DNA from 3 places in the Bradyrhizobium sp. WSM1417 genome. Region 2 is predicted to be linked to each of the others. Evidence: predicted binding sites of a transcription regulator. Region 2 holds the regulator's gene; each other region holds the start of a gene.
What was found. The regulator LexA, encoded in region 2, represses DNA repair genes until DNA is damaged. The targets are predictions, from matches to a motif close to TGTTCNNNNTGTGTTCNG.
Positions count from the first base shown of each region.

Region 1 (10,421 bases), 2.7 Mb from region 2:
ACCGCGATCTCGCGCGCGATGTCGAAATCGTCTTGCTGGATACGGATGGTGACGGGGCAGGTGGTGCCGGGCATGGTCTAGCCGCCAGTCATCGGCGGAAAGAACGCGATCTCGCGAGCGCCCGCGATCGCGGCGTCCGATTTGACGTGGGCATGGTCGATCGCGGTGCGGATCACCTTCGGCTTCTCGAACGCGTAGGCGTAGGCTTCGCCTTGGCCGGACAGCCAGGCGATCAGCTCTTCCACCGTGCGCACGGTTGAGGGCGGCTCGATGGTCTCCTCGGCCTTGCCGACGCGCTCGCGCACCCAGGCGAAGTACTTCACTTTCATCCCTCATCCTCCTTGATGAGGTGATGGATGCCGGCGCCGAAATAGTCGTAGCCCGTGTACATGGTGAGGATCGCCGAGGCCCAGAGCAGCGCCAGCCCGATCATCGAGACCATGGGCACAACCTCATCGCCGGCCGGACCAGCCAGCAGGAAGCCGATCGCGATGAGCTGAACCGTCGTCTTCCACTTCGCAAGCTTGGTCACGGGCACGCTGACGCGCAGCGCGGCGAGATATTCGCGCAGGCCCGAGACCAGGATCTCGCGGCACAGGATCACGATGGCGGCCCACAGCGACCAGCCGTGAATGATGCCGTCGGCGGCCAGCATCAGCAGGCACGAGGCGACCAGAAGCTTGTCGGCGATCGGGTCGAGCATTCGGCCGAACGCCGATTGCTGATTCCAGATCCGCGCGTAATAGCCGTCGAGGTAATCGGTGACCGCAGCCGCGATGAAAATGGCGACCGCGACCCAGCGCAGCCACAGCGGGCCGTCCATGATCGACTGCGCGTAGATGCACCCGACCACGACCGGGATCGCGGCGATCCGGCCGTAAGTCAGGATGTTCGGGAGGGACATCGCGCGGCTGGTGGTCCCTCGTGTCGTGGCGATGTTCATCCGTCCTACCAATACCGCTGCAGCCTGAAGGTCAACCGTTCCGCTCCCCAAATGGGGTGCGGGATGCAACGACCATATGACCGCGGCCCCCTTTATTTCACCCCGGCTGGGGATGGAAATACTCGAAAATCCTGCGGGCGCTCTCCGCGCTCACCCCCGGAACCTTGCCGAGATCGGTGATCGAGGCGCGTTCGATCTCCTTCAGGGTTCCGAAGTGATGCAGCAAGGCACGTTTGCGTGACGGACCGATGCCCGGAATCTCCTGCAAGCCAGCCTCGCGGATGTCCTTCTTACGCAGCTTGCGGTGCGAACCGATGACGAAGCGGTGCGCCTCGTCCCGCAGCCGCTGGATGAAATAGAGCACGGGGTCGCGCGGCTCCAGCTTGATCGCCTCGCGCTCCGGCATGAACAGGGTCTCGCGGCCGGCATCCCGGTCCGGCCCCTTGGCCACCGACATCAGCGCCACCTGGGTCAGGCCGAGATTTGCAAAGATGTCCCGGACCGCATTGAGCTGGCCGCGGCCGCCGTCGATGATCACGAGATCGGGCCATTGCGGGAAGTCGTCGTCCTTGGTTTTGGCCGCGTTGTCCTCGGGTGGATTGATCAAGCGCTTGAAGCGGCGCTCGAGCACCTCGCGCATCATCCCGTAATCGTCGCCGGGCGTCAGGCCCTCCGACTTGATGTTGAACTTGCGGTACTGGTTTTTCACAAAACCGTCCGGGCCGGCGACGATCATGGCGCCGACCGCGTTGGTGCCCTGGATGTGGCTGTTGTCGTAGACCTCGATCCGCTTCGGCGCATGCGTCAGGCTCAGGGTCGTGGCCATGGCGTCCAGCAGGCGGCTCTGCGTCGCGGTGTCCGCGAGCTTGCGGCCCAGGGCCTCGCGCGCGTTGGTGAGCGCGTGGGTGACGAGCTCCTTCTTCTCGCCGCGCTTCGGCGTGGATACCTCGACCTTGCGGCCGGCCTTGATCGACAGCGCATTGGCGAGCAGCTCGCTCTCCTCGATCTCGTGCGAGAGCAGGATGTGCCTCGGCGGCGGCTTGTCGTCATAGAACTGGGCGAGGAAGGAGCCGAGCACCTCTTCCGGCGTATACGTCTTCTCCGCGCGCGGGAAATAGGCGCGGTTGCCCCAGTTCTGGCCGGTGCGGAAGAAGAACACCTCGACGCAGGAGAAGCCGCCCTCCTGGTGGATGGCGAACACGTCGGCTTCTTCCACCGTGCGCGGATTGATGCCCTGCTGCGACTGGATCGCGGACAACGCAGCGAGACGGTCGCGGTAGAGCGCGGCGCTCTCGAATTCGAGCTCGCCGGAGGCCTTCTCCATCTCGGCGGCAAGCTCCTGTTTCACCGCATGGCTCCTGCCGGACAGGAAGTCGCTCGCCTCGCGCACCAGGGTCGTGTAGCCGGGGAAGTCGATCTCGCGGGTGCAGGGGCCGGCGCAACGGCGGATCTGGTAGAGCAGGCAGGGCCGCGAACGGCTCTCGAAGAAGGAATCCGTGCAGGAGCGGATCAGGAACGCGCGCTGAAGTGCGGTGATGGTGCGGTTGACGGCGCCGGCGGAGGCGAACGGGCCGAAATAGCGACCGGGCCGCGTCTGCGCGCCGCGATGCTTCAGGATCTGCGGCGCCCAATGGTCGCCCGTGATCAGGATATAGGGAAACGACTTGTCGTCGCGCAGCTGCACGTTGAAGCGCGGCCGAAGCTGCTTGATGAGGTTGGCCTCCAGCAGCAGCGCTTCGGTCTCGGTGTGGGTCGAGATGATTTCCACGGTAACCGTGGCGGCGATCATGCGCAGGATGCGCGCCGGCTGCGGCGCGCTCTGGCGCGCATAGTTCGACAGGCGCTTCTTGACGTTCTTGGCCTTGCCGACATAGAGCACGTCGGCATTCGCATTGAGCATGCGGTAGACGCCGGGCGAGGTGGGGGCGAGGCGGACCGCGCGTTCGATCGCCTCGTGGCCGGTCGCCAGCGGCTCTTCGCCGACGGTGCCGCTCTCTTCCAGGATGTCCGGCAGCCGCGCATCGTCCTCGTCGTCGCCGTTCGCGGTGGCGGGATCGAGGTCCGGCGGCGCCGCTTCCGTCTCCTGAGGCGGGACGTCGGGCGCGTTGCCGCGCACGGGTTTGCGCGCGCGTGCGTCGTCCGGATTGTCGGGGGAATCGTGAACCATGGTGCGAATTTAGGCGCTGCGGGTGCCGATTTGAAGTTCCGGCCGTGCGGCACGCACAGGATGGCGGCGCAGTTCCCGGTAACGCTTGCTTAAGCCTGTTAACAGCGCGGTAACCCGGCTTAACAGGCCTTTAACTTAAAACTCTCGATAAATCTTACGCGAAAAAGTGGTGGTTCCGTAACCATGCGGTTTTGCCTGGCGCGGCGGCGCGGGCATCGCACCGGTGGCGGCAGTTGCGTTGGAGTGTGTGATGAAGGGGCTCGTTGTGGGCGCAGCCGTGTTGGCTGCAGTCGGCTGGACGGCTTCGGCAGAGGCCGCCGATCTCAATTATGGGCAGCGTGCGCCCTACACGGTCAATCAGCCGCTCAATGCCTATAGCTGGGCCGGCCCGTATCTCGGTGCCAATCTTGGCTACGAATGGGGTTCGGTGAACAACAATCCCGCCAAACCCTCGGGCTTCGTCGGCGGCGTTCAGGCCGGCTACAATTTCCAGACCGGCCCATGGGTGTTCGGCGTCGAGGGCGACATCCAGGCCGCCGGTGCCGACGACACCTTCGCGCCGTGGAAGTTCTCCAATCCGTGGTTCGGTACCCTGCGCGGCCGCGCCGGCTACGCCTTCAGCAACGTGCTGTTCTATGGCACAGCGGGCCTCGCCTTCGGCGAGCTGCGCGCGCAGACGTTCGGCTGGACCGAGTCGCACACCAGCGCCGGCTGGACCATCGGTGCCGGCGCGGAAGTCGGGTTCGCGCCGAACTGGAGTGCCAAGCTCGAATATCTCTACATCGATCTGTCGACGAGTCAGTTCGCAATTACAGGCGTGTCAAACGGCTATAGCGCCAGCGTTGTGCGCGCAGGCGTGAACTATCACTTCTGATAGCTAAAGAAGAAAATACCGGACCAACCTCCCGGCCGCTTGCGGCCGGGATTTTTTTTACGCCAGGCTCGCTAGGGCAGGATGACCAAATCGACCGCCTTCGGCCCCTTGCCCTTCTTGTCCGGTTCGACTTCGAAAGTAATACGCTGTCCTTCGGCAAGGTCCTTCAGTCCGGCCCGCTCCACAGCAGTAATATGTACGAAGACGTCGCGGCCCCCGTCGTCCGGTTTGATGAATCCGTAGCCGCGCTCACCGTTGAAAAACTTGACCGTTCCCGTCATGGCCATCGGGAAACTCCCCCTCATTGCTCCTCCGTCGTGACGCAGACGCACGTCACGACATGACCGGGCCTTACGAAGCCCGGGAGCTGGCCATCCTTGGGCAGACCATTCGGTCCGACTGGATCTTTCTTAGGCCTTCACTCCGCCGCAACCATTCGCGGAAGCGGAACGTAAAGCCAGTCACCGCAACAGCATAATACGGTTCTCTGCAGATTGACCACCGCTCCTGCATATTTTTCCCAAGATGCCGGAGTGTTACGGTCTCGGCACCTCTAATCGGAATCTGGCAGCGCCACCCTGGCCGAGCGGCATTTCCAGCTCAGGCAGGATCGTCTTGAGCTCGCCGTGCAGTGTGTAAGGAGGATTGACGATCAAGAGCCCGGTGGAGGTGAGAGCTGCGCCGTCGGCCTGCGGCGCCACGCTGAATTCGAGGCGCAGACATTTTCCCGGCGGTTTTGCTGCGGCTGCGAGCCGCGCCACTGATTGCACCAGCGCATCGGTGGCGCGCCGGCTTTTGGCGGGATACCAGATTACATAGATACCGGTCGGCCATTTCGCGAAAGCGGCCGAGAAGGCCTCTCCGAGCTTTTCGAACTCGTCCTTTGCCTCGAACGGTGGGTCGATCAGCACGAGCCCACGCCGTTCCTTCGGCGGCACGAAAGCCGGCAACGCCATCCAGCCGTCGAGGTCGACCACGCGGGCCTGCTCGTCGTGGCGCAGCACACCGATCAGCGCCTTGCGCGCCTTCGGCTCGATTTCGCAGGCGACGAGGCGGTCCTGCGGCCGCATCAGGGCGCGCGCGATCAGCGGCGAGCCCGGATAGGCCTTGAGCTCGCCCTTCGGATTGAAGGCGCGGACGATGTCGAGATAGGGCTTGGTCAGCGCCATGGCGTCGTTCGACAGCCGCGCCTGCATCAGCCGCGCAATGCCCGTCAGCCACTCGCCGCCGCGGCGCGCCTCGTCGCTTTCGAGATCGTAAAGGCCGGCGCCGGCATGGGTGTCGATGACGCGAAACGCGCCCGGCTTGTCCTGGAGATAGGTGATGATGCGTGCCAGCACGATGTGCTTGATGACGTCAGCGAAGCTTCCGGCGTGAAAGGCATGGCGGTAATTCATGCAAGAGCACTACGCCACGTGACGGCCTGAGCAAAGAGGCACGACGCCTGGGTTACCCACCCCGGATCGGCGGCATCGCCACTTGGTCGCGGCGGCAGGCACGGCGGTCGATCTCCTCGCAGGCGCGGAATTGCAGGTCCTTGCTGAGGCAGATGCGGACTTCCGACAGCCGCGTCCGGTTGCAGGTGATCGAGACGGCGGCATTGCTGAGGCCCGGATTGGCCTTGATGAAGGCTTCCTCCACCTCCGCCGGCGCCAGGGTCTTGGCCTGCGACAAATCGAGATATTCGGCCGGAATCTTGATCGCGGCGCGGGCCTTCCGGATCGTCTCGAAATAGCTGCGGTCGGCGAGCCCCGAGCAGGTGCCGTGCTTGTCCCACTCGTTGAAGATCAGCCCCGGCGCCGGCATCAGATCGAGCATGGAGGAGACGATGCTGCGGTTCAGCCGCGGCGACGGCCGCTGGCAATATTCCGGAAAGCCGTTCTCATATTGCGGCCACAGACCATGCACCACGAAAGCGTAGGGCCGTCCGCTGCACTGGATCTGCGAGCGGCCGCCGCGCTCCGCCGCCTCTTCGCAGAAGGAGGGCGACCACGACAGCGACAGCACATAAAAATCGAATTCGCCGGGCGTGTTCTGCCGCTTGTCCTGGGCCTTTGCGCCACCGGCCGACGCAGCCAGCCCGGCCGCAAGTGTTAGCGAGATCATCAGGCGGGAGAACGAATGCAATCTGGAATAAAACATGGCGACGCCCCTCAACTAGACTGTGCAGACGAGCCTAGCAGGCGATAGGAACATTTCAAGAACAAATTTCGGGCGACCATCGTTGGGCCGCCTGATCGGTCCGGATCAGCGCAATTATTGCTTGGCGGCGCGGCAGGCTGGGTTGTAGGCCCAGTTGCGGTCGAGCCCGACCACGCACCATTCGACGCCCTGGCCGTAGCCGGCGAAGCCGCCATCCTCGACGATCGAGAAATGCACCTTGCGCAGCTTGCCGTCCGTGAGCATGGCCTCACCGGTGCAATAGCGGCGCGGGATGTTGTCGGAGGCCCAGGGCCGGAACGCGGTCTCGTGAACAGCCGAAAAGCCGGTGATCTTCAACGAGGAATTCCAGAACGAGCTTTCTTTCTCCCAGAACTGGCTGGCGATCGTCGGCAGCGCCCTGTCGCATTCGGAGACGTTGCCGTCATAGCGCGGCCCGCTCAGCCAGAAATTCAGCTCCAGCGGATTGGCGGCCCTGGCCTCGCCGAGCGACAGCACCCCGAACAGGAGGCCGAGCACGGCGGCAAAGCGGAGCGATTTCGGGAAGGTCGAGGCGCGCATGGATGATCCAGACAGCATGATCTGTGAGGGTGGGACGGTGCCGCGAAGGCCGGAGGAGGTCAAGTGCAGCGCGGCAACACTTGCCGACGAGTTGACCGCAATGCTGCACTAGAGGGGTCTTCCGTTCTTTCCACCGCCGCGCCGGCACCGTAAACTGCCGCCAATCAATCGGAGTGACGGGAATGCGAATCATTGCGGCCGCGGGTCTACTTGCCCTGGGTATGATGGCGAGCCAGTCGGCGCGCGCCGATCTGCTTCCGGTGCCTCCGTTCAAGGGCAACGACACCGGCGGCATCATCGCCTATTCAATGGCAACCCAGGTCGATGCGCGGCAGGTCGCGGTCGATCACTGTGCGCGCTACGGCAAGGTCGCCAAATTCCTGGCGGTGCAGGCCTATGAGGGCGGCTACATCTCGTTCTCGTGCCGCTGGGTGCCCTATGGCGCCGCCGACCAGCCGATCCGCACGCTCTACTGAGGCGCTTTCGTAGCGCCGCCATCTCGCAGCCGGGAGCTTCCCACATGACGCGCAAATTCGCTTTGCTCGGCTCGGCCCTTGTTGTGTTGTCGGCGAGTGCGGCCTGTGCCGACGATCTGCCGGTGCGCAAGGCGGGGCTGTGGGAATTGAAGATGGTCAGGACCGGCACGCAGGTGCCCGAGATGACTATGCAGCACTGCACCGACGAGACCGTCGACAAGGAGATGAACAACAACGTCTCACCGATGGCCAAGCAGATCTGCGCCAAGCAGGACATCAAGAAGACCGCGACCGGCTATGTCGGCGATTCCGAATGCAATGTCGCCGGCATCAGCACGACCTCGCATGCTGAGATCACCGGCGATTTCAATTCGGCCTATACGGTGAAGACGTCGTCGCACGCGCAAGGCGGCGCCGCCGGCGCGGCGGGCCGCGACACGACCATGCAGCTCGAAGCGAAATGGATGGGGGCCTGCAAGCCGGACCAGAAGCCCGGTGACATCGTGATGCCCGGCGGCTTCAAGATGAACGTGCGTGACATGGACAAGCTGAAAGCGCTGCTGCCGAAGTAGGTCCCGCGCGGCCGGTGCGCTCCCTCGCCCCGTTCTTACGGGGCCGCGACGAGCTTCGCTCGCACTGAGAGGGTTGGGGTGAGGGGCCTCTCTCCACACGCGCGATTGTTGAGGGACCTGTACCCCCTCACCCGAATTCGATCAGCGATCGAATTCGACCTCTCCCCGCAAGCGGGGGCGAGGTGAAGAGCCGGTTAAACCGGTATCCGCACGCTCGCCCTCAATCCGCCCATCGGGCTGTCGCCAAGTGTGATGTCGCCGCCATGCGAACGGGCGATGTCGCGGGCGATGGCGAGGCCGAGGCCCGTGCCGCCTTCGTCCTGGTTGCGGGCGTTGTCCAGCCGCAGGAACGGCTTGAACACCTCTTCGCGTAAATGGGCGGGAATGCCCGGCCCGTCATCGTCGACCGTCACGGTCAAATAACGGTGATCGCGCTGGCCGGTGATGGCGATGCTCTTGCCGTAGCGGGCGGCGTTGGTGACGAGGTTGGCGAGGCAGCGCTTGAACGAGGCCGGCTTCACCGTGACCACGGGCAGGCCGTTGAACGCGACGGTCGCCGTGTGGCCGTGGCGTTCGGCGTCGCTGCGCAGCTCCTCGAGCGCCTGGGCCATGTCGGTCGGCTGCGACTGCTCGCCGGAATCGCCGCGGGCAAAGGCGAGGTAATCCTCGAGCATCATCGACATCTCGTCGACATCCTTGCGCATGCCCTCCATTTCGGGGCTGTCGCCGATCAGCGCCAGCTCGAGCTTGAACCGCGTCAGGATCGTGCGCAGATCGTGGCTGACGCCGGCAAGCATCGCGGTGCGCTGCTCCATCGTCCGCTCGATGCGCGACTTCATTTCCAGGAAGGCGACCGATGCGCGCCGCACCTCGCGCGCACCGCGCGGGCGGAAATTCGGCGCCTCGCGGCCCTTGCCAAAACTTTCAGCGGCGTCGGCAAGTCGCAGGATCGGCTTGATCTGGTTGCGCAGGAATAGCACCGCGACGATCAGCAGGATCGAGGACGTTCCGACCATCCAGAACAGGAAGATCTCGGAGTTCGAGGCATAGGCGGCGCTGCGCTGCGCGAACACGCGCATCACGGCGTCGTCGAGCTGGATCCGGATCTCGACGAGGTTGGAGCGGCCGACCGTGTCGATCCAGAAGGAGCGCCCGATCTGGCGGCCGAGCTGCACCGACAGTGTCTGGTCGAGCAGCGAGAAGAACGGCTTCGGTCCCGGCGGCGGCATGTCGCCGGCCGGGAGGAAATCGACCACGAGGCCGAGGCGCTGCTGCGCGATGCGGCGGATCTGGTCGCGATCCTTGTCTTGAGGATAGCCCTTGTAGACGTCGATCAGCGCGGCGATGTCCTGCACCACCGCGGCCGACAGGCGGCGCGTCACGGTGTTCCAGTGCCGCTCCATGAACACGAAGGCGACGACCGATTGCAGGATCACCATCGGCACGATCATGATCAGCAGCGCACGCGCGTAGAGGCCGGTCGGCATCCAGCCCTTGAACGCATTGCCCATCCAGCCATTGGCGGCGGAGACGCGGCCGGCGGCGCTCTTCAAAAGCGTCAGGCCGCTATCGATCGTGCTCATCGGTGGCGCTTCACTCTTTATGGCGAGGCTACCAGCCGGTAGCCGATGCCGCGCACGGCCTGGAGGAACAGCGGATTGGCGGGATCGGTCTCGATCTTGCGCCGCAGGCGGTTGATCTGCACGTCGACGGCGCGCTCGTTGACGCTGCCATTGCCGGTCAGCGCGCTACGCGGCACGGTCTCGCCCGGTGTCTCCGACAGGATCCGCAGCATCTCGCGCTCGCGGTCGGTGAGGTGAATGACGTCATCGCCCTGGCGCAATTCGCCGCGCTCGAGGTGGTAGATGTACGGACCAAACGCGATCTTCTCGACCGCAGCGGCCTGTGGCGGCGGCGCGGCGCGCTTGAGAATGTTGTTGATGCGCAGCGCAAGCTCGCGCGGCTCGAACGGCTTTGCGACGTAGTCGTCGGCACCGATCTGCAGGCCCTCGATGCGCGCTTCGGCTTCGTGCCGCGCCGTCAGCATCACGATCGGCACCGAGGACGAGGTCCGGATGAAACGGGCGAGATCGAAGCCGGTCTCGCCGGGCATCATGACATCGAGGATCAAGAGGTCGAAGTGCAGGCCCATCAGCTTCGCGCGGGCGTCACTGGCGCTGGCGGCGGTCGAGACGCGATACCCTTCGCCAGCAAGGAAGCGCGAGAGCAGATCGCGGATGCGGCGGTCGTCGTCGACCAGCAGGAGATGCGGGGCATCGTCGGCGGGGCGTGCCGGCGGGCGTGCGAGCGTGGCAGCGAGCGGCACGGTCACTCCTTGTCCTGATTGACGCTGGCAAAGATCGTCTCGAGCACCTTGTCCGGATCGTCGCGGTCGATCATCGCGCGCAGGAAGCGCTTGACGGTCTCGGCATCCTGCGGCGTCATCTCGGCGAGCGCCTTGGTGATGCGCGTGGTCTGGAGGCCGGCGAGCTTCTGCACCAGAGCCTCGCCCTTCGGAGTCGCAAACAGCAGGCGTTGGCGGCGATCATTGTCGCCGGTCTTCTGGACGATATAGCCCTCGTCCAGGAGCTGCTTGAGCACTCGGCCGAGCGACTGCTTGGTGATGCGCAGGACGTCGAGGAGGTCGGCGACCTTGAGACCTGGATAA
Region 1 covers NZ_KI911783.1:7,890,256-7,900,676, reverse strand. Annotated here, with positions in the region: gene BRA1417_RS0138725 (molybdenum cofactor biosynthesis protein MoaE) at 1-74, opposite strand, end outside; gene moaD (molybdopterin converting factor subunit 1) at 78-329, opposite strand; gene pgsA (CDP-diacylglycerol--glycerol-3-phosphate 3-phosphatidyltransferase) at 326-943, opposite strand; gene uvrC (excinuclease ABC subunit UvrC) at 1,041-3,110, opposite strand; gene BRA1417_RS0138705 (outer membrane protein) at 3,361-3,984, shown strand; gene BRA1417_RS0138700 (cold-shock protein) at 4,056-4,271, opposite strand; gene BRA1417_RS0138695 (23S rRNA (adenine(2030)-N(6))-methyltransferase RlmJ) at 4,521-5,381, opposite strand; gene BRA1417_RS0138690 (ribonuclease T2) at 5,434-6,126, opposite strand; gene BRA1417_RS0138685 (hypothetical protein) at 6,241-6,705, opposite strand; gene BRA1417_RS0138675 (hypothetical protein) at 6,888-7,181, shown strand; gene BRA1417_RS0138670 (DUF3617 family protein) at 7,226-7,753, shown strand; gene BRA1417_RS0138665 (ATP-binding protein) at 7,948-9,336, opposite strand; gene BRA1417_RS0138660 (response regulator) at 9,354-10,085, opposite strand; gene BRA1417_RS0138655 (MarR family winged helix-turn-helix transcriptional regulator) at 10,082-10,421, opposite strand, start outside.
Region 1: BRA1417_RS0138690 (ribonuclease T2) is a predicted target of LexA. The motif match lies at 6,173-6,190, and genes of this name have one in related genera.

Region 2 (10,421 bases):
GCTGTTCGACCACGAGCCATATCGATACTGAGCGAAAGGATGCAGGTGACACCGCTCTCTCCCGGCAGCGCGGATGCGCTTCTGTTCGATCTCGGCCGCGTCGTGCTCGATATCGATTTCTCCAAGGCGATCGCCTGCTGGGCGGGACATGCCGGCTGCCAGCCCGAATCCATCGTCGCGCGCTATGTGCGCGACAGCGAAGCCTATCGGTTGCACGAGATGGGGAAGATCAGCGATGAGGATTATTTCGCCTCATTGCGAGCATCGCTCGGAATCGGCATTTCGGACGCGCAGTTCCTGGAAGGCTGGAACGCGATCTTCGCCGGCGAAATGCCTGACGTCGCCGAGCTGCTGCCGCGGGCAGCGAAGCAGATGCCGCTCTACGCTTTCTCCAATACCAACCGGCCGCACGTGGACCATTTCTCGCGGGAATATGCCGACCTCCTCGGCCATTTCCGCGAGCTGTATTTGTCGTCCAGCATTGGCCTGCGCAAACCGGATGCGGAGGCCTTCGACCACGTCGTTGGGGCGATCGGTGTACCCGCCCGGCGCATCGTGTTCTTCGACGATCTTGCCGAAAATATCGAGGGAGCGCGCGCGCGCGGCTTGACGGCGGTGCATGTGACCTCGCCACGTGACGTCGGGAACGCATTGAAGGCATTGGGCATCTGACGACGAGGCGTCGTCGCGAAACCCTTGGAGGCACGGCCCAACGGGAACAATTTTGAAAAAAATTGAGGAACCCAATCACTTTGTGCATTTTTATACAGAGTTCCCGGAACGGAATACCGCCTTCCGGACTCTTAGAGTCCGTTGGGACTTCTACGGACGGATGCATCATCGTGCTGGGCAAAACCTACCTCACCAAGCAGGCCTCTCTTCTTCTTGAATTCGCGAGGACAACTTCAGATTCGGACCTTTCCGCCAAGCTTGTGAGCAAGGCCGCCGACCTGAAATCCCAGGCCGATCCGCTGCCCGATAAGGATCAGGGACCCAAGGCGCCCGACGTAACTCCCGGGCAGCCAGGGAGCTGATCGATCCAGGCCCGGGGCGCTCGTCGTTCTCGCCCTTCCATGACCAGTCTCCTGCCGATCTGTCGGGCTCTTCGGATCATGCCACGACGCGCGTAATCCTGCCTTCCGGAACTATGTGAAGCGGCGGGATGACTGCGCGCGCTCAGCCGTTTTTGCCTCTGCGCCCGCGCTCGGCTAGAAGACGTGCGGAACATTCGCCCGAACGTGCCGAGCAGGAGTTTTCGCCGTGGCCTTGATGCCGGTTTCCGACGCGCTCGCCGCGGTGCTGGCGGGTGCAGAGCCGCTGCCGGAAGAAATGATTTCCCTCGACGAGGCCTACCATCGCGTGCTCGCGCGTGACGTCGCGGCTAGGCGCACGCAGCCGCCGCAGGCGATGTCGGCGATGGACGGCTACGCGGTGCGCGCGGCCGATGCCGCGACGATCGATTCGGAGCTCACCGTCATCGGCGAAGTCGCGGCGGGCCGACCGTTCGCGGGGACGGTCGGCGCCGGCGAGGCCGTGCGGATCTTCACCGGCGGCGTCGTTCCCGGTGGCGCGGACGCCGTCGTGATCCAGGAGGACACGGTCGCCGCCGGCAAGCGCATCACGATCAAGGAAGCCGCGATCGCCGGACGGCACATCCGTCCCGCCGGCGTCGATTTCCGCGAGGGCGACGTGCTCCTGCGCAAGGGAAGTCGTCTCACCGAGCGCGACCTCGCGCTCGCCGCCGGGATGAACCATCCGCACCTTGCCGTTTTCAGGCGTCCGAAGGTCGCCATTCTCGCCACCGGCGACGAGCTGGTGATGCCGGGCACCACCCCCGGCCACGGCCAGATCGTCTATTCCAACGGCTACGCCCTGCACGCGCTCGCCCGCAGCGAGGGCGCCGAGACCATCGACCTCGGGATTGCCGCCGACACGCTGGAAGCGACCACCGCCGGCATCCGCCGCGCCCGTGAGAGCGGCGCCGACATCCTGATCACGACCGGCGGCGCATCGGTCGGCGACCACGATCTGGTCCAGCAGGCACTGCGGGACGAAGGCATCGCAATGGCGTTCTGGAAGATCGCAATGCGGCCAGGCAAGCCGATGATGCACGGGCGGCTCGGCGCAATGGGTGTGATCGGCCTGCCGGGCAATCCCGTGTCGTCCTACGTCTGCGCTTTCCTGTTCATGGTGCCGCTGATTCGCGCCCTGTCGGGCCGTTCAGTGATTCACCATCGCCGTGAACGCGCCGTGCTCGGCCGCGAAATCGGCGCCAACGACCAGCGCGAGGACTATCTGCGCGCGCATCTGGACGAGCGTGACGACGGCACACGCATCGTTCTTCCCGTCGATCATCAGGACTCTTCGCTGCTTGCGAATCTCGCTGCAGCACAGGTACTTCTCGTGCGCGCACCGTTCGCGCCGAAGGCCGAGACCGGCGCGGCTTGCGAAGTGTTGCGACTCCCCGTCTGAGCGCCCGGCCAAGCGCGTTCCGCCAACTTTGCTCCGTTCACGGTAAATTAAGCAGTTGCGGAACATGTATCGAACATATAGTGTCCGTTCATGATTTGTTTCGAGCATGTAGCGGCTTATTGCCGAATTCAGCGTCTCGGAATCGGACGACATCAACCGGGGGACTTTGGTCGAGATGTTAACGCGCAAACAATACGAGCTTCTGCGGTTCATCAGTGAACGTCTGAAGGAAAGCGGCGTGCCGCCCTCCTTCGACGAGATGAAGGATGCGCTCGACCTGCGCTCGAAGTCGGGCATCCATCGCCTGATCACGGCGCTCGAGGAGCGTGGCTTCATCCGACGCCTGCCCAACCGCGCCCGTGCAATTGAAGTCATCAAGCTGCCGGAGCTCCAGGCAGCCGCTGGCAGCCGCCGCGGCTTCACGCCGAGCGTCATCGAGGGCAATCTCGGCAAGGTGCGTGCGAGCTCCAGCCTTTCCGCGGACGAGGGCGAACGTCCCGTCGCGGTGCCGGTGATGGGCCGCATCGCGGCCGGCACGCCGATCGAGGCGTTGCAGACCCGCAGCCATACGATCAGCGTACCGCCTGACATGCTCGGCTCCGGAGAACATTACGCGCTCGAAGTGCGCGGTGATTCCATGGTCGAGGCCGGCATCCTCGACGGCGACATGGCGCTGATCCAGCGCAACGAGAGCGCCGATACCGGCGACATCGTGGTGGCGCTGATCGACGACGAGGAAGCGACGCTGAAGCGCTTCCGCCGCCGCGGCGCCTCGATCGCGCTCGAGCCCGCCAACGCAGCCTATGAGGTCCGCATCCTGCCGCCCAACCGGGTGAAGATTCAGGGCAAGCTGATCGGGCTTTACCGGAAGTACTGATACCGGGAGTACTTGATACAGGAGTGCTTCATACGGGAAGTACTTCATGCCGGCTATCGCCGGTCAGAGATAGAGCGGATCATCGTCCGCTCCGGCTGGATAGTCTTTCTGGTTCTGCACAGACTATCCGGCCCTTCGTCCGGCGCTGGCTCCTCGCGACGCCCAGGAAACAGCACCGCTTCGCGGCTCGCGTATTCGCGGAAACAGCGGCCAGCGATTAAATTCGCACGGGCCGAATGCGATCGAGCGACCGTTGCAGTATTCGCGTACGCGCCTCCCAAATGCATCGTAGCGAGCTTTGTTCCTATTGAGTTCGGGAAAGATAATGTGATCGCGGCTCGCGGAAACCAGCCGCAGATTTGCCCACAACCAAGCAGAGCGTTCGTGCTTCAACTCTGATAGAGGCCTGCGCCTCGATTGAGAGACGCGGGTTGCTATCCCAGCATGAGGAGCACCCGATGTGTGACTACAGCCTGCATGCCGTCGCGTCGCGCCCCGCCGAAGTCGGCGAGACGATCGTCACGACAAGCTTCCGCGGCACCTCGACGCGCGGCTTCGCCTCCGCAGCCGATCCGTCTGTTGCCGTTTGCCTGCTGCCGGGAACGGAGCTCGCCTTCGCCGACGACGTCCGCTACGACAATCGCTGGATCTGGACGCGCACCATCAATTCCCGCGTGGGCAAGTTCGGCAAGATCGATCCGCACGTTCCCGACCGCCATCACGACGCGATCGAATTTCCCGACGGCAAATACGTGCTGGTGACGCAGCTCGTCGAAGGCCAGCGTGCGACCGTGCTGCAATTGCCTGTGACCCAGCCGGTCACCGAGCGCGAGCACAAGGCGCAGATCATCGCCGACAGGCAGCCGACCGTCACGCACCTGCCGATCGGCTGACAGAGCCGCCCTCCGGCTGCAAGGTCGGAGGTCAGGATTGAATCGCCATCGCCGGCCGCGGCCGGCGAGATGGCGTGGTTTGCGCCAGCGAAATCCGAGCGGATGCACTAACCCACTGCATCTCTCGGCACCGTCCGATCAATCGTCGGCCTGCAAGTCCGTCTCCGCCGGCGTTGCGTCCTTGATGCGGGCGCGGTTGCCTTCGGCGCAAGGCTGCCGTCGAAATCACCCTCGCCCGCGCCGGCCGGCAACCAGGGGCGGCTCGTGCCTCTCGCCCTCACCGCCTGAACCACAAACCCGTCACCACGCTGCGTCAGCGCCAGCGCACTCTGGCTGGCGAGCCGTTGCCGATCGACCACCATCGCCGCGCAATCGGGTGGCGCGGGGCGTGTCGTCACCACCAGCGCGGCCCGACTGCAATCGTCCGCGAGAGCGTCGACGCGCAGTGCCAGCGCGACCAGTCTCCCGTCGGCCAGTGGCGTCACGCAGCCGGATTCGTCACAGGACACGCCATCGGCCAGCGAGGCTCTGCCTGCATCGCGCGGATCGGCGTCGGCAGCGAGCCATTCCTTGAGCAGAAAGCTCTCCTTGTTCGTCCTGATCAGGTGCAGATATCCGTCCCTGCCCCGCACCGCGACGCTCGCGCCATCCCCGGCAATCAGGATGTCGGGCTGCCGCGCCGACAGTGCCCAGAGGATCGCTGCCAGCAGCACCAGGGCGCCGGACCAGCGCAGCGGCGTGCGCAACAAGCCCAGCACGACGATTCCCAGGCTCGCCGCGATCAGCGGCGCGATCCCGAACGCCGGGATGCGACCGACGGCGCCCGGCAATGCCGCGACCCAGCGCGAGACCGCGACCATCCAGTCGATACCGATCCCCATCAGCCACCAGAACACGCTGTCCAGCCCGAACGGCGCAGCAAGCAGCCCCAACAATCCCGCCGGCATCACCAGCGCCGAGACCACCGGCATCGCGCCAAGATTGGCAAGCACGCCGAACGGCGTGACACGGTGGAAATGGAAAGCGGCGTAGGGCGTGGTCGCAAGTCCCGCAATCAGCGAGGCCATGAACAGCATCGCGATCTCGCGGCCACCCCACATCGCAATGCGAGCGGTCGCCGAATGGTCCGGCGAGGCAAACAAATTGGGCATGCCGATCTGCACCAAGGCGACGAGCCCGAGCGTTGCCGCAAAAGACATCTGAAAACTCGGATGCACCAGCGCTTCCGGCGCGACCGCCAGCACGATCATTGCGGCGACAGCAAGCGTGCGGAAGGTAATGGCCCGGCGATCGACCATCACCGCGATCAGCACCACCGCCGTCATGAAGAACGACCTTTGCGTGGCGACCTCCGCGCCCGACAGCAGCAGGTAGAACGCAGCAGCGACCAGCGCCGCGGCCGCCGACCATTTCTTGATGGCGAACCCTGCCGCAAGTCCCGGGATCAGAGCGAGCAGCGCGCGCACCGCGAAGAACACGACACCGGCCACGACGGCCATGTGATAACCGGAGATCGAGAGCACGTGGCCGAGGCCGGAGATGAACATCGCATCGTTGACGGGCGTGGTGATCGCATCGCGCCGCCCGGTGAGCAGCGCGGTCGCGATCGCCCGATTGTCGCCGTCGAGCGTCGCGCGGATGCGGGCATCGATCGCATCGCGCAGTCCTTGCATGAAGGCCGCGTAACGCAGCCGCAAGCCGGCGGTCTCAGGCGGCGGCGCCACCGTGATGGCGCCCATCGCGAAGCCGGAGGCGCCGATGCCCTGGAAGAACATGTCACGTGAAAAGTCGTAGCTGCCGGGCCGCACCGGCGCGAGCGGCGGCATCAGCCGCGCCTTCAACTGGACGAAGCTACCGACCTCCGGCGCGGTGCCCTTGCGGACCGACAGGCGCACGCGCTCGAGCCTGACGTCGCTGCGTTGCGCCTCCATCGCGGTGACGCGCAGCACGAAACGGTCGGTGCGCTCGCGGATGTCGCGGGCCTCGACGAAACCCGACAACGACACCGAATAGAGCGCCGCGCCAGCACCGGGTGGGCGATGCGCGCCGTCTTCCAGGTCGCGACGGCAAAGCCGGCCGCGACCGCCGCGATCATGATGGCCGGGGCGAACAGCCGGCTCCGCCGCAGCACAGCCGCGCCGAGCAGGAGTGCGACGGCGGTCGCGGCAACGACCCACAGCACCGGCTCATGATCGGCGGAGAAATAAAGCGCGATGCCGCAGCCAAACGCGACGGGCACCCACGGCAACAGCCGCCCGGCGCCAGCCTCGGCGCGTAGCCACGCGCGCAGGGTCTCGGCCAGCGATGTCCAGAGGTCGAGACCTGCAGGCGCAAGGCCGCCCGCAGACGCGGGGCGGCCCACGGGCCACGTGCCCGCGATCCCTTGCGACCGTACCGGCCGGCCCGGCTCCGCCATTCCCTGCACTCGATGATACGCAACGAAGCCAGAAGCTACCGGAACGTGCAGGCGGGCGGATAGCGGTACGGATCAGGAACGGAAGGGCGCGACCGCTACTTTTCCTCTTCCATCGTCACGGCGACATCCGCCTTGGCCGACAGCCGGACCTTGTTGCCCTCGATGTCGGCGACGAGGCCCTTGTCGATGAAGTGATGATGCCCCTTGTGGCTGCCCTCGCCGCTGTCCTTCTTGGTCAGCTTGATGCGATTGCCTTCGACCTTGTCGACGGTGCCGATGTGGACGCCGTCGGCGCCGATGACTTCCATATGCTCTGCGATGTTCTGCATGGGGGGTTCCTTGTTGGACCCAGCCCAACGCGTGAGGCGCACGTTCGTTCTCTCGCGAGAATGACGAAGCCGTGTGCCCCGCCGGTCAGATCAGCGGCGCCTGCGACGAAGCATGGTGATTGACGATCTTCCAGTCGCCGTCCTCGCGCATGATGACCCAGCTCATCTTGACCGAAAAATCCGGACGTTCGCCGGCGAGATCGAATGAGATGGTTGCGGCCATGTTGATGAGGTCAGGACCTGACTGCGCCGCCTTCACCTCCGAAAACACCGCGCTCGGTTTGCGCCAGCGCGGCAGGCCGTTGAAATAGTCTGCGACGCCGTCCCTGCCCCGGTAGAGCTTTGGGTTCGAGCCGAAGAAGAACGTATTCTTCGCATAAAGCGACGACAGCGCGGCCGCATCGAGCCTGGCGAAGCCAGCGCGCCATTTGGCGATGATGGCGGAAACGATCGCGTCGGCTTCGTCGCCCATTGTGGTCTCGCAGCCCTTTTCAGCCCTTCGCAACTTCCTTCGCGAACGAGTCGCGCAGACCGATGGTCCTGGAAAATACCGGCTTGCCGGGCGTCGAGTCCTTGTCGCGCACGAAATAGCCCTGGCGCTCGAACTGCATCGGCTCTGTCGAATTGCTCTCGGCGACCGATGCTTCGATCCGGGCATCAGCGAGAATTTCCAGCGACTGCGGATTGAGGTCGGCGGCGAAGTTCGAGGCGTCCGGGCTCGGGTTGGCAAACAGCTGATTGTAGATGCGGATTTCCGCAGGCACTGACGTTGCCGCCGACAGCCAGTGCATGGTGGCCTTGACCTTGCGGCCGTCGGGCGCGTTGCCGCCCTTGGTCGCGGGATCGTAGGTGCAACGCAGCTCCACCACTTCGCCGGCATCGTTCTTGATCACGCCGCTGCACTTGACGAAATAGGCGTAGCGCAGCCGCACCTCGTTGCCCGGCGACAGACGGAAGAACTTTTTCGGCGGGTTCTCCATGAAGTCGTCGCGCTCGATATAGAGCTCGCGGCCGAACGTGATCTTGCGCGTGCCGGCGCTAGGATCGTCCGGATGGTTGATCGCGTCGAGCTCCTCGGTCTGCCCTTCCGGATAATTCTCGATCACGACCTTGAGCGGCTTCAGCACCGCCATGCGCCGCTGCGACGTGCGGTTCAATTCCTCACGGATGCAGAATTCCAGCATGCCGACGTCGACGACGCTATTGGCTTTCGCAACGCCGATGCGCTTGACGAATTCGCGAAGGGCGGTCGGCGGTACGCCGCGGCGGCGCATCCCCGCCATGGTGGGCATACGCGGATCGTCCCAGCCTGCGACATGGCCCTCGCGCACCAGCTGGGTCAGCACGCGCTTGGAGAGCAGCGTGTAGGTCAGGTTCAGCCGTGCGAATTCGTACTGGTGCGGCTTCGACGGCACCGGCAGCTTCTCGATGAACCAGTCATAGAGCGGCCGGTGATCCTCGAACTCCAGCGTGCAGATCGAATGCGTGATGCCCTCGATCGCGTCCGACTGGCCGTGGGCATAGTCGTAGCTCGGATAGATGCTCCACTTGGTCCCGGTGCGCGGATGGTGCGCATGCAGGATGCGGTACAGCACGGGGTCGCGCAGATTGATGTTGCCCGCACCCATGTCGATCTTGGCCCGCAGCACGCGCGCGCCGTTCGGGAATTCGCCCGCCTTCATGCGACGGAACAGGTCGAGGTTTTCATCCACCGTGCGATCGCGGAAGGGCGAGTTCTTGCCGGGCTCGGTCAGCGTGCCGCGCGCAAGACGAATCTGCTCCTGGGTCTGGTCGTCGACATAGGCGAGCCCGTCGCGGATCAGCTGCTCCGCCCATTCATAGAGGCGGTCGAAATAGTCCGAGGCGAAGAACAGGTTCTTGCCCCAGTCGAAACCGAGCCAGCGCACGTCGGCCTGGATGGAATCGATATATTCCTGCTCTTCCTTGACCGGATTGGTGTCGTCGAAGCGCAGATGGCAGCGGCCCGGAAACTCCTGGGCGATGCCGAAATTGAGTGCGATCGACTTGGCGTGGCCGATATGCAGATAACCGTTCGGCTCCGGCGGGAACCGGGTCACGATCTCCCGGTATTTGGCCTGATCGAGGTCGGCCTGGATGATGTCACGAATGAAATCGCGCCCAACCTCAGTCGCCACCGGTTCTGTCATTACGAAAATCCTGTAGGGAAATCAGCGGCCCTTCTGCCAAATTCGGGACGCTGAGCCAAGTGCTTAAGCGAGGCCTTAAGCCGTCCGCTGCCGGGCTTTAGTTATGTACCGGTCCTGCTATATACCACCGCCTCCAATGCATAGGCCTTGCCAAGAATGACCTCTCCCGTCGTCACCCGCTTCGCTCCCTCGCCGACCGGCTTCCTCCATATCGGGGGCGCGCGCACAGCGCTGTTCAACTGGCTCTATGCGAAGAAGCACGGCGGCAAGATGCTGCTCCGGATCGAGGACACCGACCGGGAGCGCTCCACGGAGGCGGCGATCGGCGCCATCCTCGACGGCCTGAAATGGCTCGAGCTCGGCTGGGATGGCGACGTCATCTACCAGTTCAGCCGCGCCGCCCGCCACCGCGAGGTCGCCGAGCAGCTGCTCGCCGAGGGCAAGGCCTATCGCTGCTACGCCACCGCCGAGGAGCTGACCGCGATGCGCGAGAAGGCGCGCGCAGAGGGGCGCACCCGCCTGTATGACGGCCTGTGGCGCGACCGCGATCCGGCGACGGCCCCAACCGACGTGAAGCCCACCATCCGGCTCCGCGCGCCCCAGACAGGCGAGACCGTGATCGAGGACCAGGTCCAGGGCCGCGTGGTCTGGCAGAACGAAAATCTCGACGACCTCGTCCTGCTGCGCGGCGATGGCAACCCGACCTACATGCTCGCGGTGGTCGTCGACGACCGCGACATGGGTGTCACCCATGTCATCCGCGGCGACGACCATCTGATCAACGCGGCCCGCCAAAAGCAGATCTACGACGCGATGGGCTGGACGCTGCCGAGCATGTCCCACATCCCCCTGATCCACGGCCCGGACGGTTCGAAGCTCTCCAAGAGGCACGGCGCGCTTGGCGTCGATGCCTATCGCGCCATGGGGTACCTCCCGTCCGCGCTCCGCAACTATCTCGTCCGGCTCGGCTGGAGCCATGGCGACCAGGAAATCTTCTCGACCGAGGAGATGATCGCGGCCTTCGACCTCGCCAGCGTCGGCCGCGCAGCAGCGCGCTTCGATTTCGCCAAGCTGGAAAACCTCAACGGCCATTACATCCGCAATGCCGACGATCAATCACTCGTGAGGATGTTCGAGGACGTGCTCGACCATGTCGTGCCCAGCCGCGACGAGCTTAAGGCCAAGTTAAACGCCACCACGCGCGCGCAGCTGCTGAAGGCCATGCCGGCCCTGAAAGAGCGCGCCAAGACGCTGATCGAGCTGATC
Region 2 covers NZ_KI911783.1:5,153,305-5,163,725, forward strand. Annotated here, with positions in the region: gene BRA1417_RS0125070 (alpha-hydroxy acid oxidase) at 1-31, shown strand, start outside; gene BRA1417_RS0125075 (HAD family phosphatase) at 40-672, shown strand; gene BRA1417_RS0125080 (hypothetical protein) at 843-1,034, shown strand; gene glp (gephyrin-like molybdotransferase Glp) at 1,261-2,472, shown strand; gene lexA (transcriptional repressor LexA) at 2,648-3,349, shown strand; gene BRA1417_RS0125095 (hypothetical protein) at 3,808-4,242, shown strand; partial or broken gene BRA1417_RS40815 (ComEC/Rec2 family competence protein) at 4,381-6,658, opposite strand; gene BRA1417_RS0125105 (DUF2171 domain-containing protein) at 6,754-6,987, opposite strand; gene BRA1417_RS0125110 (nuclear transport factor 2 family protein) at 7,073-7,459, opposite strand; gene BRA1417_RS0125115 (glutamine--tRNA ligase/YqeY domain fusion protein) at 7,479-9,155, opposite strand; gene gltX (glutamate--tRNA ligase) at 9,312-10,421, shown strand, end outside.

Region 3 (10,421 bases), 4.8 Mb from region 2:
TACGCCCATAGCTGATGGCTCCGGCGAGACCGCACGTCTATCTCTCGAGCTGGCAACCCCTGCCGTTCGAGGAGAGAGACAATGATGATGGATTGGAGCGCCTATCGGAGCGACTTGCTGGCGCGGATCGGCGACATTGGCGCCCTAAGCCCGGCGACGCTGAAGGGTTATCGCGAACTTGGGGCGGCTGGCGCCCAGACAGGAAAGCTGGACGACAAGACGCGCGAGTTGATCGCACTGGCGGCGGCCGTGACCGCCCGCTGCGACGGGTGTATTGCGGTTCACGCCGACGCCGCCGCACGTTACGGCGCAAGCCGCGAGGAGCTCGCGGAGGCCCTCGGCGTTGCGATTGCGATCGGTGCGGGTGCTTCGTTGGTCTACTCTGCACGGACGCTCGAAGCGTTCGATGCGAGCAGGGCACCAAGGCCGGACGAAGGCTGATCCGATGTCGCAAACACTGCAATCCGTGGCGTTCTCCGGATGCGGCTCGGCCGCAAGCTCGTTTCAACGGTCGGTCTCATCTTCGCTGACCGTCGAAGAGGTGGTCGCCCGCTTGAAGCAGGGAATTATTGCCGCAGACCTCTGGATCCTGCACGAGATCGACCCGCAAATGCTGCTCAGTCGTGGCGGCTTCGCCATCGGCCCCGCGCGTCAGGTCCTTTTTTTCCATCCACGGCTGATGTCGCGGCTGCTGGCCGCCGATAGTGCGGCGCTGCTCGAGGCCCCCCTGAAGTTCGCCGTGATCGGCTTTCCCGACGGTCAAGCCGAACTGCGATGGCTTGATCCGGCTATCGCCTTCGCGCGCTACCGCTCGCCGGCCTTGACTGAACTCGGAAATGAGCTCGCCGGCCTCTGCGAGGGTATCGTGAACGGCATCGATCTCGCGGGCACATCAAAATAGCGGCGGGCCATGTCCCGGGCCATGTCCCGGGCGCATCCGAACGCGCCGGGACATCGCCGACTGCGTTCTTGACTCTCTCGCTCCAAGTCCCGAAAAAGCGATCCAAATTCCCGCAAATACCGCTCAAGGATCGCCAAATGTCCCTGTCCGCCCTCGAATCCACCATCAACGGCGCCTTCGAGGCGCGCGACGGCGTCTCGACCTCGACCAGGGGCGAGGTCCGCGAGGCCGTGGATCACGCGCTGGAGATTCTGGACAAGGGTGAGGCCCGCGTTGCCGAGCGCGGGGCCGACGGCAAGTGGAAGGTCAATCAATGGCTGAAGAAGGCGGTGCTGCTCTCGTTCCGCCTCAACGACATGGGCGCCATTCCCGGCGGCCCCGGCAAGGCGGCCTGGTGGGACAAGGTGCCCTCGAAGTTCGACGGCTGGGGTGAGAACCGCTTTCGCGACGCCGGCTTCCGCGCCGTCCCCGGCTCCATCGTGCGCCGCTCGGCCTTCATCGCCCGCAACGTCGTGCTGATGCCGTCCTTCGTCAATCTCGGCGCCTATGTCGATGAATCCACCATGATCGACACCTGGTCGACCGTCGGCTCCTGCGCGCAGATCGGCAAGCGCGTGCACATCTCCGGCGGTGTCGGCATCGGCGGCGTGCTCGAGCCGCTGCAGGCCGAGCCTGTCATCATCGAGGACGATTGCTTCATCGGCGCGCGTTCCGAGGTCGCCGAAGGCGTGATCGTGCGCAAGGGCGCGGTGCTGTCGATGGGCGTGTTCCTGGGTGCGTCGACCAAGATCGTCGACCGCGACACCGGCGAGATCTTTATCGGCGAGGTGCCGGAATATTCGGTCGTCGTTCCCGGCGCGCTGCCCGGCAAGCCCATGAAGAACGGCCAGATCGGCCCGAGCACCGCCTGCGCCGTCATCGTCAAGCGCGTCGACGAGCGCACGCGCTCCAAGACCAGCATCAACGAGCTGCTGCGGGATTGAGACTCTCTTCTCCCTCTCCCCGTTCTTACGGGGCCGCGACGAGCTTCGCTCGCGCTGAGAGGGTTGGGGTGAGGGGCCTCTCTCCACGGATGAGATTGCCGTGAGACCTGTACCCCCTCACCCGGATCGCAAGGGCGATCCGACCTCTCCCCGCAAGCGGGGCGAGGTGAAAGAAGCCCCTTGCGGCTCCTCATCGAACCCACCCTCCCCCAATCTCGACCAACATCCGGGCGACCTCTCCCGCCCGGAGCCTTTGGCATGGACTGGACCTGGTATCTCTTCCGCTTCGACGGCCGCATCAACCGCGCCTTGCTGTGGCAAGCGCTGCTGATCGTCATGTTGCTGGCCTGCATGCTCGGGATGATCGACCAGGCCATCAAGGTGCTGAACGGGGCCGCGACTTTCGCCTTCAACTTCAAGGTCGACTTCGATTTCGGTGTCGACGACATCTTCAACGTGGTTGATCCCAGGGCCTACCGTCTGCTGGCAACCACGGATCGCGCGCCTCTCATCCTCAAGGTGCTCGGCAGCTCGCTATTCCTGTGGATCTATCTCGCAACCGCGACCAAGCGGCTGCACGATCGCGACCGGAGCGGCTGGTGGCTGGTTCCGTTCTTCGTCGTGCCCGCGTTGTTCGACCAGTTCTCGGACCTGCTGCCCACCGCATCAAACTGGGTTCTTGCCCTCGCCTGGGCCGTGCACATTCCGTGGTTTTGGGGCCTCGTGGAAATGTTCATTGTGCGCGGCACCTCGGGCGACAACCGGTTCGGCGCCGATCCGTTGGCCGAGGTTGAAGATGGCTCCGCGCCCGCCCCGCCTGCGGCGAAAAGCTGGGACCAGCAGAGCGAGATCGAATTTGTCCCGCCCAGTGCTAGCCCACCCGGCGGCATGCATGTTAAGCGGGGCGCATGACCGATGCTCTCTCGATTGCCCGCGATCTCATCCGCTGCCCCTCGGTAACCCCTGAAGATGCCGGTGCGCTGGGCGTGCTCGAACAGGCCCTCAACGCGGCAGGCTTCACATGCCATCGCGTCACCTTCAGCGAGCCCGGCACCGCCGACGTCGACAATCTCTATGCGCGGATCGGCACTGACGGGCCGCACATCACCTTTGCCGGCCACACCGACGTGGTGCCGCCGGGCGACGAGAGCGCCTGGAGCGTCGGCGCGTTCTCGGGCGAGGTCCGGGACGGCTTTCTACATGGCCGCGGCGCGGTCGACATGAAGGGCGGCATCGCCTGCTCGGTCGCCGCGGTGCTGGAGCATCTCGCCGCGAACGACGGCAAGCCGCGCGCGGACGGACAGGGCTCGATCTCGTTCCTGATCACTGGCGACGAGGAAGACGTCTCCATCAACGGCACCATCAAGCTGCTGCAATGGGCGGCGGAGCGCGGCGAGAAATTCGACCATTGCGTGCTGGGCGAGCCCTCCAATGTCGAGACGCTCGGCGACACCATCAAGGTCGGCCGCCGCGGCTCGCAATCCGGCACGCTGTATGTCGACGGCGTGCAGGGCCACGTCGCCTACCCGCACCGCGCCGCCAATCCGGTGCCTGATATCTCGCGGCTGATCGTGGCGATCTCGGACGAGCCGCTCGACCATGGCAGCGCGCAGTTCCAAGCCTCCAATCTCGAATTCACCTCGGTCGACGTCGGCAACACCGCCAATAACGTCATCCCGGGACAAGCCCGCGCAAAATTCAACATCCGCTACAACGACAACCACACCCAGGCGAGCCTGCGCGAGCTGGTCGAGACGCGGCTGACCAAAGCCTGCGGCAACCGCATTCGCGCCCGCATCGTCTGGGAGCCCTCGAACTCGAACGTGTTCGTGACCAAGCCCGGACCGTTCACCGAGCTCGCGGTGTCCGCGATCGAGGAGGTGACGGGCCGCAAGCCGGAGCTGTCGACGTCGGGCGGCACCTCGGATGCGCGCTTCATCTCGAGCTATTGCCCGGTGATCGAATTCGGCCTGGTCGGCCAGACCATGCACCAGGTCGACGAGCGCGTGCCGGTTCAGGATCTGGAGCAGTTGACGAAGGTGTATCGCGGGATTTTGGCGAGGTATTTTGGGTAGGCTCTTCTTCCCGCCCAAACTCCGCTGTCATCGCCCGACTTGATCGGGCGATCCAGTATTCCAGAGACGGCAGTGACTGAGCCGAGAGGCCGCGGCGTACTGGATGCCCCGGTCAAGCCGGGGCATGACAGTGGTGGATGTAGCGAGAGCGCGCGCCCTCACCCCAATCAGTAATCCACCTGCATCAGATACAGCCCGTCTGGCGGGGCGACGATGCCGCAAGCGGCGCGGTTGCGCGCGGCGAGCGCTGCGGAGAGATCGTCAGCAGTCCAGCGGCCTTCGCCGACCCACATCAGCGACCCCACCATCGAGCGCACCTGGCTGTGCAGGAACGAGCGCGCCGAGGTGAGAATAATGATCTCGCGCCCGTCGCGCAGGACGTCGAGCTGATCGAGCGTCTTCTCCGGTGACTTGGCTTGGCACTCGGTGTCGCGGAAGGTGGTGAAATCGTGCTTGCCGAGCAGGCGCTGTGCCGCCGCATGCATCGCATCGGCGTCGAGCCGGCGCGGCACGCGCCAGGCGTGGCCGGCATCGAGCGCGAGATTGGCACGGGTGTTGACGATACGGTAGCGGTAGTGGCGCTTCACGGCCGAGAAGCGCGCCTCGAAACTATCGGGCACGATGTCCGCATCGAGCACGGCGATCGGATGCGGGCGCAGATGCGCATTCAAGCCGTCGCGAAAACGGCCAGGTGGAAACTGTTTCTCAATGTCGACATGCGCGACCTGGCCCCGCGCATGCACGCCGGCATCGGTGCGGCCGGCGCCATGCACGCGCGCATCCGCGCCGGTCATCGCCTTCACCGCCGCTTCCAGCGCGCCTTGCACCGAGGGCAGCGTCTCCTGCACCTGCCAGCCGAAGAACGGCGCGCCGTCATATTCGATGATGAGCTTGTAGCGGGGCATCTTGTCCAGTTTCGCTGTCATCGCCCGGCTCGACCGGGCGATCCAGTACTCCGCAGCCTATCCATTCGACCGAGAAGCCTCGGCGTACTGGATACCCCGCCTTCGCGGGGTATGACAGCGTCAGGTGAATTTGGCGCCGGTCTTCAACGGCACGCCGCGCAGGAAGTCCGCGGCCTGCATGCGCGCCTTGCCTTCGCGTTGGAGCTCGATCAGGCGGATTGCACCCTCGCCGCAGGCGACGGTGAGGTGATCGTTGAGCACCTCGCCGGGTGCGCCCGTGCCTTTCGCCAGCTCGCAGCGCAGGATCTTGACCCGCGCATTCTCAAGCTCGGCCCAGGCGCCAGGAAACGGCGACAGGCCGTGGATATGGCGCAGCACCTCGCGCGCGGGCCTGGTCCAGTCGATCCGCGCTTCGGCCTTGTCGATCTTGGCGGCATAGGTGACGCCGTCCTCGGTCTGCTGCTTGAGCTGGAGCCCGCCGCGGTCGAGCGCGGCCATGGCGCGCACCATGAGATCGGCACCGAGCCGGGACAGACGATCATGCAGATCGAGCGCAGTCATATTGTCCGTGATCGCGAGCCGTTCCGCCATGGCGACGTCGCCGGTGTCGAGGCCAACATCCATCTTCATCACCATCACGCCGGTCTCGGCATCGCCGGCCATGATCGCGCGGTTGATGGGAGCGGCGCCGCGCCAGCGTGGCAGCAGCGAGGCGTGCAGGTTGTAGCAGCCGAGCTTTGGCGCATCGAGGATCGCCTGCGGCAGGATCATGCCATAGGCGACGACGACGGCCGCGTCGGCGTCGAAGGCGCGAAATGCTTCCAGCGCCTCCGGCGTCTTCAAACTCTTCGGCGTCAGAACGGGCACGCCGAGCTTTCGCGCGGCCTCTTCCACGGGGGTCGGCTGCAATTGCAGCCCGCGCCGGCCGCCGGGCTTCGGCGCGCGCGTGTACACGGCCGCGATCTCGTGGCCATGCGCTACGAGTTCGAGCAGCGTCGGCACGGAGAAATCGGGCGTGCCCATGAAGATCAGGCGGAGGGGCATGACAAGGACTCGGTACGTTCCCTCCCCCTTGTGGGGGAGGGTGAGGGAGAGGGGTGCCACACGACGCGCTCTCTCGGCTGGAGCGTTCGCGGTGCGCACCCGATTTGGATGACGGAGAGACTTCCGCCTGGGCTACCCCTCTCCCCCGCCCTCCCCCACAAGGGGGGAGGGAGCGCAGGGGAATGTGGGGCAGCACAGTCGCTTGTACTCACTCGCCGCGCTTGGCGGCTTTCTCGAACTTCTTCAGCACGCGGTCGCGCTTGAGCTTTGACAGATAGTCGACGAACAGCACGCCGTTGAGGTGGTCGATCTCGTGCTGGATGCAGGTGGCGTAGAGGCCTTCGGCATCCTCCTCGTGCACCTTGCCGTCGAGATCGGTGTAGCGCACCCGCACCTTCGCAGGGCGCTCGACCTCCTCGTAATATTCGGGAATCGACAGGCAGCCTTCCTCGTAGACCGACAGGTCCTCCGACGAGGCGATGATTTCGGGGTTGATGAAGACGCGCGGCTCGGGCTTGGTCTCGCCGTCCTGATCAGGCTTGGCGAGGTCCATGGTGATCAGCCGCAGCGGCTGCGCGATCTGGATCGCCGCGAGCCCGATGCCGGGCGCGTCGTACATGGTCTCGAACATGTCGTCGGCAAGCTTGCGGATCTCCGGCGTGACCTTCTCGATCGGCTTGGAGACCAGACGCAGCTGCTTGTCGGGCAGGATGATGATTTCTCTGAGGGCCATGGCCGCGATTTAAGCCGCGCGTTCGATGCGGTCAATCCGGCCGGGAACCCCGTTAACCCTCCGTTAACCATAAAACTTCGCCTTTCGTTAACCATAAAAATTAGCGGACCGTTTACCATAAATGTTCGCTATTCGTTCGTGTCTCCGAGCGAATCGGCTAGAAGCAGGGGCATGAACGAGATCATTTTCATGCTCGGCGACTGGCCGGTGCGCACCGTGGACGCGCTGATCGGCTTTGGCGCCCTGGTCCTCATCCTGATGGTGGTGATCGCCGTCGTGATCGCGCGCTCCGGGCGACGCGGCGCGGAACTCGCGATGGCCAACGCCATCCGCGCCGACGAACTCGAGGAGCGCATCAGCCAGATGCTGCATGCCCAGAGCGAGGCTTCGGGGCGGGTCGACGCCATGACCCAGACGCTGGCCGGCCGCCAGGCCGACATGGCACGCGCGGTCAACGAGCGGCTGGATTCGGTGACCCACCGGGTCGGCCAATCCATGGAGCACACCACCCGCAACACCATGGAGAGCCTGCGCGCGCTGCACGAGCGGCTCGGCATCATCGACAGCGCGCACAAGAACCTCACCGACCTCACCACGCAGGTGACGACCTTGCGCGACGTGCTCGCCAACAAGCAGTCGCGCGGCGCCTTCGGTCAGGCGCGGATGGAGGCGATCGTCCAGGACGGTCTGCCGAAGGGCGCCTACGAGTTCCAGTTCACGCTCTCGACCGGCAAGCGGCCGGACTGCGTCGTGTTCCTGCCCGACCAGCGGCCACTCTGCATCGACGCGAAGTTTCCGCTGGAAGCGATGACCGCGCTGCATGACGCGCGGAGCGACGAGGAGAAGCGGATCGCCACGCAGCGGCTGCGCGGCGATGTCATGAAGCATGTCAGCGACATCTCCGAGAAATACCTCGTCGCCGGCGAGACCCAGGACATGGCACTGATGTTCGTGCCGTCGGAATCGGTCTACGCCGAGATCCACGACGGTTTCGACGACGTCATCCAGAAGGCGTATCGCGCCCGCGTCGTGCTGGTGTCGCCGTCGCTGCTGATGCTGGCGATCCAGGTGATGCAGCAGATCATGAAGGACGCGCGCATGCGCGATGCCGCCGACCAGATCCGCACCGAGGTGATCAAGCTCGGCGACGACCTCGGCCGCCTGCGCGATCGCGTGCTGAAATTGCAGAAGCACTTTGCCGACGCCAACGAAGACGTCCGCCAGATCCTGATCTCCGCCGACAAGATCGAGAAGCGCGCCGGGCGGATCGAAGAACTCGATTTCAGCAAGAGCGATGCGCCCGAAGCCCCGCATCTGGTTGCAACCGGCGTTGCCGAGCTGTTCCCGCGGAAGCTCCAGGCGGGGGAGTGACTTTCCTTACCTCGCCCCGCTTGCGGGGAGAGGTCGGATCGCCCTTGTGATCCGGGTGAGGGGGTACAGGTCTCACAACCATCTCATTTGTGGAGAGAGGCCCCTCACCCCGACCCTCTCCCCGTAAGAACGGGGAGAGGGAGAAGAGGCAGCGCTCCCAGAATCTGCTAACACCCTGCCATGACCGCACCCGACGCGACCTCCCCTGCCGGCCCCGGCACGGCCCCGACCTCCTGGCGTGACAGCCTTGCCGTTTACCTGCAGCCGCGGGTGCTGATCGTGCTGTTCCTCGGCTTCTCGTCGGGGCTGCCGCTGGCGCTGTCGGGCTCGACGCTGCTGGTGTGGATGCGGGAATCCGGCGTCGATCTCAAGACCATCGGGCTGTTTGCGCTGGTCGGCACGCCCTACACGCTGAAATTCCTGTGGGCGCCGCTGGTGGACGCGATGCATGTGCCGCTGTTCACGCGCGCGTTCGGGCGGCGCCGCGGCTGGCTGCTGTTCTCGCAATTGCTGCTGATCGCAGCGATCCTGCTGCTGGCGCTGACCGATCCCGCGCGCTCGCCGTTCTATGTCGCGCTCGGCGCGTTGCTGGTGGCGACGGCCTCGTCGACGCAGGACATCGTGGTCGACGCCTTTCGCGTCGAGAGCCTGCCGGAGAGCGAGCAGGCCGCCGGGATGGCGTCCTATGTCGCGGCCTATCGTATCGGCATGCTGATCTCGACTGCCGGCGCGCTGTTCATCGTCTCGGGCTTCGAGAGCACCGGCATCACCCGCACATCCGCCTGGATGTGGGGCTATGTAGTGATGGCGGCGATGGTGCTGATCGGGACGTTCACGGCGCTGGTGGCGACCGAGCCCGAGCAGTCGGTGCGGGCGGAAGCCGCGACGCAGACGCAGACCGCGTTGGCGCGCGTGCTGCACGCGGCGATCGGGGCCTTCTCGGAATTCTTGACGCGCAAGGACGCGCTTGCGGCACTCGCCTTCGTCGTGCTGTTCAAGTTCACCGACGCCTTCTCCGGCACGATGACCGCGCCGTTCGTGATCGACCTCGGCTTCTCCCGTAACGACTATGCGGCGATCGTGAAAGGCGTCGGTCTCGCCGCGACGCTGATCGGCGGCTTTGCCGGCGGCTTCGTCGCGCGGCGCTATTCGCTTGCGACCAGCCTCTGGATCGGCGGCGTGGTGCAGGCGCTCGCGAACCTCTCCTTTTCCTGGCTGGCCTTCGTCGGCACCAGCCAATGGGCGCTCGCCTTCGCCATCACTTGTGAGAACTTCACCAGCGCCATCGGCACGGTGATCTTCGTCGCTTATCTTTCTGCGCTCTGCCAGAACCCGCTGCACACGGCGACGCAATATGCGCTGCTCACAGCACTTGCCGCGGTGGGGCGGACTTATCTCTCGTCAGGCGCCGGCTTCGTGGCTGATACCACCGGCTGGCCGCTGTTCTTCGTGATCTGCATGCTGGTGGCGATCCCGAGCCTGGTGCTGCTGGCCTGGCTGCAGAAGCGCGGGCATTTTGACGCGCTGGGGCCGGTGAGGGTTTGACACTGCCGCTGTCATGCCCCGCGAAGGCGGGGCATCCAGTATTCCAGAGACAGTTGTGATTGACCGAGAAGCCGCAGCGTACTGGATCGCCCGGTCAAGTGTTTAGACCGGAGACATAGCTGACGCTTGTTCGGACACATCACTGACAGGTTGGCCACTGGTCAAGTCGATTGATGCGACCTGCCAACTGGCGAAGAAGATTCCGTAATGGCCGTCGCGGTCGAGCGGTCGGATGGCGAGCCGCTCGCCGCAGAAGGCTTGTGGGACTTTCCACATTTGCCCCTGGAAGGAGATGTAACTCCGAGTCGAGGAGACGGTGCGAACGATCTCTCCGGCATCGTATTGGACCTGCGGAACTCGTTCCGGCATGGCGCGAGAACTTGGCCGGTAGCGATCGGCGGGGACCCCCATGCCGAGACTTTCATGAGGCCGTTCCAGATTGTAGAGCATGCGCCAGCTATCGAGGGCGTGTTGGACTTCCGCCAGAGTGCGGAACGCGCGCAGAGCAAACACTTCCGCGTTCAGGCTGCGATGGAAGCGTTCATTCTTGCCCCGGCCCTGGGGATGGCGCGGCCTGGCATGCACCACCCTAATGCCAAGCTTGAGTAGCCAAACCTTCAGCGCGGTCCAGCGGACGCCAGACGTATCACCCCAAGGGGAGCCATTGTCGATGTAGAAGGCCTCCGGCAGGCCATAACGGCGGAAGGTATCGATCAGATGCTTCTGCACGGCGGGACGCTGCTCGTTGGCGCATGCCTCCAGACACACGGCATAGCGCGAGTGATCGTCGACCATGGTCAGCGGATGACAACGCGTTCCGTTGGCAAGGGGCATGTGGCCCTTGAAGTCCATCTGCCACAGCTG
Region 3 covers NZ_KI911783.1:328,302-338,722, forward strand. Annotated here, with positions in the region: gene BRA1417_RS0101720 (carboxymuconolactone decarboxylase family protein) at 82-441, shown strand; gene BRA1417_RS44620 (DUF302 domain-containing protein) at 542-901, shown strand; gene dapD (2,3,4,5-tetrahydropyridine-2,6-dicarboxylate N-succinyltransferase) at 1,039-1,884, shown strand; gene BRA1417_RS0101735 (DUF805 domain-containing protein) at 2,143-2,796, shown strand; gene dapE (succinyl-diaminopimelate desuccinylase) at 2,793-3,959, shown strand; gene truA (tRNA pseudouridine(38-40) synthase TruA) at 4,127-4,864, opposite strand; gene fmt (methionyl-tRNA formyltransferase) at 4,985-5,908, opposite strand; gene def (peptide deformylase) at 6,117-6,641, opposite strand; gene BRA1417_RS0101760 (DNA recombination protein RmuC) at 6,813-8,012, shown strand; gene BRA1417_RS0101765 (MFS transporter) at 8,193-9,557, shown strand; gene BRA1417_RS0101770 (IS481 family transposase) at 9,660-10,421, opposite strand, start outside.
Region 3: BRA1417_RS0101760 (DNA recombination protein RmuC) is a predicted target of LexA. The motif match lies at 6,764-6,781, and genes of this name have one in related genera.